Regions from separate parts of the Streptococcus sp. Marseille-P7376 genome, predicted to be linked through region 2. Evidence: predicted binding sites of a transcription regulator. Region 2 holds the regulator's gene; each other region holds the start of a gene.
The links. The regulator Rex, encoded in region 2, represses fermentation and respiration genes when NADH is low (regulators of the CRP and FNR family bind a similar motif). The targets are predictions, from matches to a motif close to TTGTGAANTANTTCACAA.

Region 1: adhE (bifunctional acetaldehyde-CoA/alcohol dehydrogenase) is a predicted target of Rex. The motif match lies at 1,447-1,464, and genes of this name have one in related genera.
Region 3: FZ952_RS03070 (class II fructose-bisphosphate aldolase) is a predicted target of Rex. The motif match lies at 1,538-1,555, and genes of this name have one in related genera.

The regions. Positions count from the first base shown of each region.
Region 1 covers NZ_CABPTS010000006.1:64,697-67,981, forward strand. Annotated here, with positions in the region: gene adhE (bifunctional acetaldehyde-CoA/alcohol dehydrogenase) at 1-1,399, opposite strand, end outside; gene FZ952_RS04905 (acyltransferase family protein) at 1,690-3,285, opposite strand, start outside.
Region 2 covers NZ_CABPTS010000014.1:34,652-37,936, forward strand. Annotated here, with positions in the region: gene FZ952_RS07795 (cysteine desulfurase family protein) at 1-645, shown strand, start outside; gene FZ952_RS07800 (DUF1831 domain-containing protein) at 647-994, shown strand; gene FZ952_RS07805 (redox-sensing transcriptional repressor Rex) at 1,128-1,775, shown strand; gene radC (RadC family protein) at 2,066-2,749, opposite strand; gene FZ952_RS07815 (hypothetical protein) at 2,884-3,198, opposite strand.
Region 3 covers NZ_CABPTS010000003.1:84,429-87,713, forward strand. Annotated here, with positions in the region: gene FZ952_RS03060 (NACHT domain-containing protein) at 1-347, shown strand, start outside; gene FZ952_RS03065 (nucleotidyltransferase) at 371-1,462, shown strand; gene FZ952_RS03070 (class II fructose-bisphosphate aldolase) at 1,601-2,482, shown strand; gene FZ952_RS03080 (ATP-binding cassette domain-containing protein) at 2,766-3,285, shown strand, end outside.

The DNA.
Region 1 (3,285 bases), on a different contig from region 2:
TATTATTTCTACGTTTCCCTACTTTCTTGATGTTTAAGAGGTTAATAGCGCTAACGTTATCACCAACTGAGTTACGTCCGTATGAACCACATCCAAGTGTCAAGGATGGAATGAAGGCATTATATACATCCCCAATACCACCGAAAGTAGATGGAGAGTTCCAGATAATCCGCATAGCTTTGATTTCAGTACCAAAGCGCTTAGCAAGAGCCTCATCTTTTGTATGGATAGCAGCTGAGTGACCAAGTCCGTTAAATTCAACCATTTGACGAGCTTTTGTAAGACCGTCTTCTGTATCTTCAGCTTTCAAGACAGCAATAACTGGTGAAAGTTTTTCGCGAGTCAATGGCTCATTTGGACCTACTTCCGCACATTCTGCAGCCAGGATATTTGTACCTTCTGGTACTTTGAAGCCTGCTTGTTCTGCAATCCATGCAGCTGGTTTCCCTACAATATTCGCATTTAGTTTAGCACCAGCACAGTTTTTGCTGTTTGCTTTAGCGCCAAAGCAGAATTCTTCAAGAAGGGCTTTTTCTTTTTTGTTTACAAAATAAGTGTGGTATGACTTGAATTCTTCTACAAATTCGTCATAAACTTCCTTGTCAATGATAACAGCTTGTTCAGATGCACAGACCATCCCATTGTCAAATGATTTAGACATAACAATGTCATGTGCTGCTTGACGAAGGTCTGCAGATTTTTCTACATAGGCAGGCACGTTTCCGGCACCAACCCCAAGAGCTGGTTTTCCGCATGAGTAAGCGGCCTTAACCATGGCATTCCCACCGGTCGCAAGGATCGTAGCAATACCATCGTGGTTCATAAGCGCACCTGTCGCTTCCATAGATGGTTGTGTAATCCATTGCACACAGTTTTCAGGAGCTCCTGCTGCAATCGCTGCGTCGCGTACGATTTGCGCTGCGTGAGCTGAAGATTCTTGTGCAGATGGGTGGAAAGCAAAGACGATTGGATTACGTGTCTTCAAAGCAATCAATGATTTGAAAATTGCTGTTGCAGTTGGGTTGGTCGTTGGAGTGATCCCGCAGACTACTCCGACAGGCTCTGCAATTTTAGTCAAGCCAGTAATCGGATCATCTTCAATGACACCAACAGTTTTAACTCCACGCATATTGTTGACAACGTGTTCGCAGGCAAAAAGGTTTTTTGTCGCCTTGTCTTCAAATACACCACGTCCAGTTTCTTCAACAGCATGTTGAGCAAGGATTCCGTGAGCATCCAAAGCAGCAACTGAAGCTTTTGCTACAATATAATCCACTTGCTCTTGGTTCAATTTTCTCATTTCTTCAAGAGCTACCAGACCTTTTTGAACAAGTTCATCAACATGCTTTTCAGCAGCCAATTTCTTTTCCTCAGGTGTTACAATTTTTTTATCCGCCATCATAGTCCTCCAATGGTTTCTTAGAAGGCTTGAAGAATCTTCAGCCTTTGTTAAAATTTTCACAATAACATTATACCTTATTTGCCTATCTTTGTAAACACTTTCAACAAAATTTCACATACTTTATTGGAAACTTTGTGAAGCAAATTATCACCCCCTCTAAATTCACGGCTTCCGCTTATCGCTTGTGAATATATTTTCTGTATTTTTATTATTTCACATACTTCTTAAAATGTCAGAAAGCGCTTTCATATAGTGACTATAGATAGCTCGGTTAATCCGAGCTACCTTTATGGTTTAACGTTTCCGGCCTCGGCTTGATCCAACGCTTGTTTAATCGTATTGGCATAGAGAAGTCCGCCTTCTTTCATTGATTCTGTATCTGAACCATAATGAACATAGTCTGTACCAGCCCAAATCTGCGGATTATCTATAGCTACTTGATACCAGTCTGCCACATGAACAAAATCATACTTCTGGGCAAGCTCTAATTCGTACTGGCGCGTTTTAACCAGAATGCTATTGGAGTCTCCGGCCGTTCGTCCGTCATAAGGAGTTACCAGAATCAGAGTATGACCTTTTGGCAGGTTCTCAATATACTGGTTTAGCATTTCTTCATAATTGTCAACTGTATTAGTCCCCAAAGCTAATACAACATTTTTTAAAAGAAGATGATTAGAAATATCGTTTTGATACACTTCAAATCCCGAATTAAAATTTCGGCTGACGATAGCATCTAATTGAACATTCGGAATCACTTGTTGCAGCCATTCACTTGAGCGAAGGGCAACCGAATCCCCAATCATGGTTGTGCCTGCAGCTACATTATAATCTGTGGCTGTTGTTTGATCCACATGACTGCGAGTCGCCTGCATTTTCGTATCTGCCTGATTTAAAGCATTGACAATCAGGCTTTCCTCAAAGGCTCCGACAGATGGCGCTGTCACGGTGATAGAAAACAGAATAAGTGTCAGCGGAATGAAACTGTAGAAGACCGGCTTAGTAATAGATGATAAATCCATCTCGGTTCCCATGATCTTAGGCTGTCGTCCTGCCAGAGTAGGCTCCAAAATATAGAAAGAGAGAGCTGCAAAGCTGAAACTCAAAATTGTTGTCAACAGTACAGCCCAGCCATTGCTCATCAGCTGAGTAAAGATGATGTAAAAAGGCCAGTGGAAGAGATAGACGCCATAACTGGTATCTGCGATAAAGTTGACAAATTCGGGCTCCTTCACATCTGGCAATTTGTCGTGCAACATGCGGGTTGCTGCTATCATGACGCAGGCCAGAAGCGTCGAAGCCATAAAACCAAATAAATAGGTCCACAAGCTGTCAAATTTCAAAATGAAACTGAGTAAGATAAGAATGGTAAAACTTCCGCCCAGAGCAGCTACTACTTGCTTGAGGTTGACAATTTTTTCCAGTTTCTTCATCTGAACGGCAACATTTCCGACTCCAGAAAAAGTCGCAAGTGCTGTCCCTGCAAAGAAAGGAAAAACATGAGTCAGACTTGAAAAATAAATATTAGAGTAGTTTTTGCTAACGAAAGCTCCAATAAACATAGAAAAGAAGCTGAGCAGAAAGAGAGCTGCTGAAGCGAGAGAAATCATCCCTCGATACTGAGCGACTGATTTGCTGAGCTTGCTAAGTCCCCAGGCAGCCAAGCCCCATAAAACATAGTAGTGCACTTCTAGCGCCAAACTCCAAGTGTGAATCAGCAAATGCGGTACAAACTGACTTTCATAACTTCCGCCCGACAGCATTTCATAAAAATTGGTCACAAAGCCAAGAGCAGCCGCAACCTGAGTACCAATACCTGCTATAAAATCTCGACGAATCAACAAAGTAAAGGGCATGATGACCAAAATCATAAACCCTAGGGGAGG
Region 2 (3,285 bases):
CAAGAAATTGGAGAAATGCTTAAGGATCATCCTGCTGCTTTTCACGTCGATGCTGTTCAAGCCATTGGTAAGCTCCCCGTCTATCCAGAAGAATGGGGAATCAATTTTCTGAGTGCATCAGCCCACAAATTCCATGGACCAAAGGGTGTCGGCTTTCTCTATGCTGACAAGATGGATTTTGATAATTTTATGCACGGCGGTGATCAGGAAACCAAACATCGGGCAGGCACAGAAAATCTTGTCTCCATCATCGGAATGGCAACTGCACTTTCTGAAAGTTTTAATCATTTAGCGGAAAACCTTGAACATGCCCAGCTGTTAAAAGATACTTTGTTGGACGACTTATCAGATATAGATTTTTACCTAAACGAAAGTCAGCCCAGCCTGCCTTATGTTATCAATATCGGATTTCCAAATCACAAGAATGATCTCCTTTTACTCCAAATGGATTTAAATGGATTTTCAATCTCAACTGGCTCTGCTTGTATGGCTGGGGCTGTTCAGCCTAGTCATGTTTTGCAAGCCATTTATGGACAAGACTCTGAACGCTTAAATGAATCCATCCGAATCAGTGTCTCAGACCAGACCACCATCGAAGAAATTAAAGATTTTAGCAAAAAACTGAAAGAAATACTAGGAGGATAAGATGGCTTTTCAAACATCTGTTAGTCTACCAAACTGCGACTTCAACTACTCGCTTCATCCCAATGTTAAGAAATTTACGCTACGCGACAATACATTTGCTGAAACAAAGGTCGGTAATTATGAGCTTTCTCGCTTACTTGAAGCTGTTCCTAACAGCGGTAATGGCTTCCTGCTCAAAATCATCGTAAACAAAGATTTAACTGGATTCAAAATCAACATTACAGACAAATCTGGTTTAAGATTGGTTAATATTTTCAAATCTGAAGACCATCACATTATTCAGCAAAAGTTTTATTTCCTGATGGATAGCTTAGTTGAAAGACAAATTTTTGAAAAAACGCCCCAATAAGCAAAATTCTCGCAATTTTGCTTTTTTCTATTCCGTTTAATTTCCTCATAAGTTAGCTTAATGTTTTACCTATCAAATTAGTTGCATTTTTCACAAACTTTCTATAGAATAGAGATAGAAAGGTCGTGATTTTGTGACAACTGAAAAAAGTAATCCTATTCCCCGTGCTACAGCTAAGCGGCTCTCGCTTTACTATCGGATTTTTAAACGATTTAATTCGGAAAATATTGAAAAGGCCAATTCAAAACAAATCGCAGAAGCTATCGGTATAGACGCTGCCACCGTTCGACGAGATTTTTCTTATTTTGGTGAATTAGGTCGCAGAGGTTTTGGCTATGATGTCAAAAAGCTGATGAATTTTTTTGCCGATCTCTTAAATGACACCTCTATCACCAACGTTATGATTGTCGGGGTCGGAAATATGGGAAAAGCACTTCTCCACTATCGTTTTCATGAACGAAATAAAATGAAAATCGTCATAGCCTTCGATACAGATGATCATCCTGATGTCGGTACAACCACCAGCGATGGTGTGCCAATTTACGGCATTTCAGAAATTAAAGAAAAAGTACAGTCAGGAGATGTACAAACAGCTATCCTAACTGTACCGAGTCTCAAAGCCCAAGAAGTTGCTTCTGTATTAGTCAAAGCAGGAATTAAGGGAATTCTCTGTTTTTCACCTGTTCATCTCACTCTTCCAAAGGAAGTTGTTGTTCAATACGTTGATTTAACAAGCGAATTACAAACTCTCCTTTATTTCATGAAAAAGAAAAAAAGTTGATGCTAATGCTAGAGTAACATAGATTATTTTACAAGTAGACCATTTATTGGAATAACAGGAAACAAAAGAGTGACTTCCAATGTGCAAGTTTTTCAAATAATTTTATCCTGCTTCTGTGCTTAGCTTCGTTTCTCTCAGTGCGAAGTCATCTCCTATAGTTTACGTGCCAAAGGGATTGATATCATTGAACCTCAATTGATGGGTGGCTATTTTTCCAGTGTTCCAAACATAGCTCCCCGAATCTCTGTTTGGAACAATTTGACTATATTTGATGATGCAGTTAATAAACTTTAGATCAAATCAGTTTCTTCACGGTAGCTATAATAATTATTTTTTGAGACAATTAAATGATCTAATAAAACCAAGCCCATCAGTTCGCATGCCTCCTTCATGTGTTTGGTGACCTCATCGTCATTCCTACTAGGCAGAGTCATTCCCGAAGGATGATTGTGCACAAGGATAATTGATGTCGCCAAATGTTTGAGAGCATAATGTAGAATCTCACGCGGCTCAGCGATACTTCTGGTCACCGTTCCCATAAAGATTGTCTGCTGATGGATAATCTGATTTTGACTATTAAGATAAATAGCAACCAAACATTCCTGCTTTTTATCCCCTAATTCGACCTGCATTTTTCGAGCCAGTTTTTGACTTCCAATAATTTGCTCCCTCTGCATCACTTCTGCTTTATTGATGCGGCACCCTAGCTCAATAATGGCCTGAAGCTCAACTGCTTTCACAGGGCCAATCCCTGAAATAGTCTGCAATTCTTGCAAAGTCATATACTTTAAATCATTCAAACTAGAAATAGATGATAAAATCCTTTGAGAAACTTGAAAGACAGTTTCTTTTTTGCTGCCTGTTCGTAAAAATATAGATAGCAATTCCTGATTACTGAGTTTATCCGCCCCTTCTCTTATCAGCCGTTCACGCGGCATGATGCTAATGTCATCCTGAAATGAAATACGATACATAGAAACCTCCTTATTTACTTATTCGAGATTTAATGAAAAAAGAACCCAAATAAATGAATTACATCCAAAAAGTTAGACACAAAATCTATCGATTGGGAGGAGTTCATTTATTTAGGCTATTTTATTCTTAATTGCTAAATGTTATCATATTTATCGCTTGCTGTTGTAACAGCCTCTCTAACGGATTTTGACCATTGTCCCTTAATGGCACTATCTAAGGTATCATTAATTCCATTAATCACCGACTTTCCCTCCTTTGCAATTCTACTAATTGCTCTCTTAGATTTGGACTTAATCGCATCTCGTTTACTAAGGGCATATGGAGCATAGATATTTGTTATCAGAGATTTTTCAATCTGTTTTTGAATAGCAAATAGGCGAGTTCCTAAATCATCGTAGCTTCCTACAGCAAGTACACCTGTAATATCCTCAGTTAATGTTGTTGTCATTTCATCATCACTTTCTTTTACTCTCTAGTTTAATTATTGTCATCTGCAGCTATTCTCCTACGCAGATAAGCCGCCTCTAACTCATCG
Region 3 (3,285 bases), on a different contig from region 2:
AAGATAGTAGAGAAAACAAATTAGAACTGCACTTTTTACTAACAAAGGAAGTTCACTTTTACTTTAGTTTGCAATTTTTAATATTTGATAACATAGGGGTTGATATTTTGTCAATAAGCGATTACGAAAGCATTGAAAAATTAGAGGCAAGTATAGTATCGAATTGGGAGATAGATAAAAGAAAATATTATAATCGATTGACTGAGGTCGAAAAAAATTTAATTAATAAGTGGGTAAATGGCTGGTATTTTCGTAGACACAATTACTTAAAAGAATGGTCAATTAAATTCATTGAGGAAACAACCACTAAAAAACGGAGTCTACAGAATATAATTGATTCAATTTGATATTAAAGAAGTAGGAGAACATCATGACCATCACAGGTATTATCGCAGAGTTTAATCCTTTTCATAATGGCCACAAATACCTGCTGGATCAATCTTCTGGCCTGAAAATTATCGCTATGAGTGGCAACTTTGTTCAGCGGGGGGAGCCGGCTATCGTGGACAAGTGGACTCGAGCTCAGATGGCTTTAGAAGCTGGAGCGGATTTGGTCCTTGAGCTGCCTTTCTTGGTCAGTGTTCAGGCGGCAGATTTTTTCGCTAAGGGGGCAGTGGACATCTTAGAGAAGTTAGGTATTGATCAGCTGACTTTTGGAACCGAGGAAGTGCTGGACTATGAGAGTATTTCGAGGATCTATGGCGAGAAGGCAGAGCAGATGGAGGCTTATCTGGCTGGTCTGCCTGATTCCCTATCCTATCCCCAGAAGACTCAGGCCATGTGGCAGGAGTTTGCAGGGCTCAATTTCTCAGGCTCTACGCCTAACCATATCTTGGGCTTGGCCTATGCCAAGGCTGTGGCGGGAAAGGCTATAAAACTGTGCCCGATTCAACGTCAGGGAGCTGGCTATCATTCCTTATCAGCTAATCAGGAATTTGCTTCCGCAACTGCCCTTCGTCAGAATCTGGATCAGCCAGACTTTTTGAAAAAATTCACTCCAAGTTATAAGCTGCTTGAGACGGCACCCAAGGTGACTTGGTCGGACCTCTTTCCTTATCTTCGTTACCAAATCACGACTTGTCCGGACTTGACGGACTTTTATCAGGTCAATCAGGAGTTGGCTGTTCGGATTAAAGAGGCCCTGAAAAGCAGTGAGACCATAGAGGAGCTAGTTGAGCAGGTGGCGACCAAGCGCTATACCAAGGCTCGGGTTCGGCGTCTGTTGACCTATATCCTGGTCGGAGCTAGACAAGAAGACCTTCCATCAGGAATCCATATTTTAGGATTTTCCGAGCAGGGGCGCCAGCATTTGTCCAAGCTTAAGGGAAATGTTGAACTCGTCAGTCGAATTGGAAAAGAGCCATGGGACAGTGTGACCCAGCAAGCTGACAAGGTTTATCAGCTGGGCAATCCGGCATTTATGGAACAGAATTTTGGGCGAATTCCAATACAGGTTGATTGATAAAATGTTTATATGAAATGGCGTCTCTTTTATATTTACTTAAAATTTCAGGAAAAACTAGCATTTTCCTTGAAAAAGTGATAAAATAAACAATGTAAGTGGTTTAATCCACAAAAAATAAGAGGAGGCCTGATAACAATGGCAATCGTTTCAGCAGAAAAATTTGTCCAAGCAGCTCGTGACAATGGTTACGCAGTTGGTGGATTCAACACAAACAACCTTGAGTGGACTCAAGCTATCCTGCGCGCGGCAGAAGCTAAAAAAGCTCCAGTTTTGATCCAAACTTCTATGGGTGCTGCTAAGTACATGGGTGGATACAAGGTATGTAAATCTCTCATTGAAAACCTTGTAGAATCAATGGGTATTACTGTACCAGTTGCAATTCACTTGGACCACGGTCACTACGAAGATGCGCTTGAATGTATTGAAGTTGGCTATACTTCTATCATGTTTGACGGTTCACACCTTCCAGTAGAAGAAAACCTTAAGTTGGCTAAGGAAGTTGTTGAAAAAGCACACGCTAAAGGTATCTCAGTGGAAGCTGAAGTTGGTACTATCGGTGGTGAAGAAGACGGTATCATCGGTAGAGGTGAATTGGCTCCAATCGAAGATGCTAAAGCAATGGTTGAAACTGGAATTGACTTCTTGGCAGCAGGTATCGGTAACATCCACGGCCCTTACCCAGCAAACTGGGAAGGTCTTGACCTTGACCACTTGAAGAAATTGACAGAAGCTCTTCCTGGCTTCCCAATTGTATTGCACGGTGGTTCAGGTATTCCTGATGACCAAATCCAAGCAGCGATCAAACTTGGTGTTGCGAAAGTCAACGTAAACACTGAATGCCAAATCGCATTTGCAAACGCAACTCGTCAATTTGTACGTGAATACGATGCAAACGAAGCAGAATACGACAAGAAGAAACTCTTCGACCCACGTAAATTCTTGAAACCAGGTTTCGAAGCTATTACAGCAGCTGTTGAAGAACGTATTGACGTATTTGGTTCAGAAGGTAAAGCTTAATCAGGCTATATACAAAACAGAAACCTGCCCGTAAGGGTGGGTTTTTTGGTGTTTTAAGAAAACTATTAAACCAGAATTTTTGATTAAAAGTATTATTTTAGGAGAGAAATCTCTAATTTCATAATCTATAGGCAAACGCTTGCATTCAATTTTTTATTGGACTATAATAGGTTGGTATAAAGCCTTCTGTAAGAATAAAATGTAGAAGGTGTAGAAAGTAAGGATTTAGAATATTTGTAGTTAAAAATACAATGTTGCTATTCCTTGCGATAGGGAGATAGATATGGCAATGATAGAAGTGGAACATCTTCAGAAAAATTTTGTAAAGACTGTTAAGGAACCGGGTTTGAAGGGAGCTTTGCGCTCCTTTATTCATCCTGAAAAGCAGACCTTTGAAGCGGTCAAGGATTTGACTTTTGCAGTTCCAAAAGGGCAGATTTTAGGATTTATCGGGGCAAATGGTGCTGGGAAGTCGACAACCATCAAAATGTTGACAGGAATTTTAAAGCCGACATCGGGCTATTGTCGGATCAATGGCAAGATTCCTCAGGATAATCGCCAAGATTATGTCAAGGATATTGGAGTGGTCTTCGGACAACGCACCCAGTTATGGTGGGATTTGGCTCTACAAGAGACCTACACGGTCTTGAAAGAGATTTACGATGTGCCAGACTCGCTCTTTCATAAGCGCATGGACTTTTTGAATGAGGTCTTGGATTTGAAGGAATTTATCAAGGACCCCGTGCGAACTCTTTCACTTGGGCAACGGATGCGTGCGGACATTGCGGCTTCCTTGCTCCACA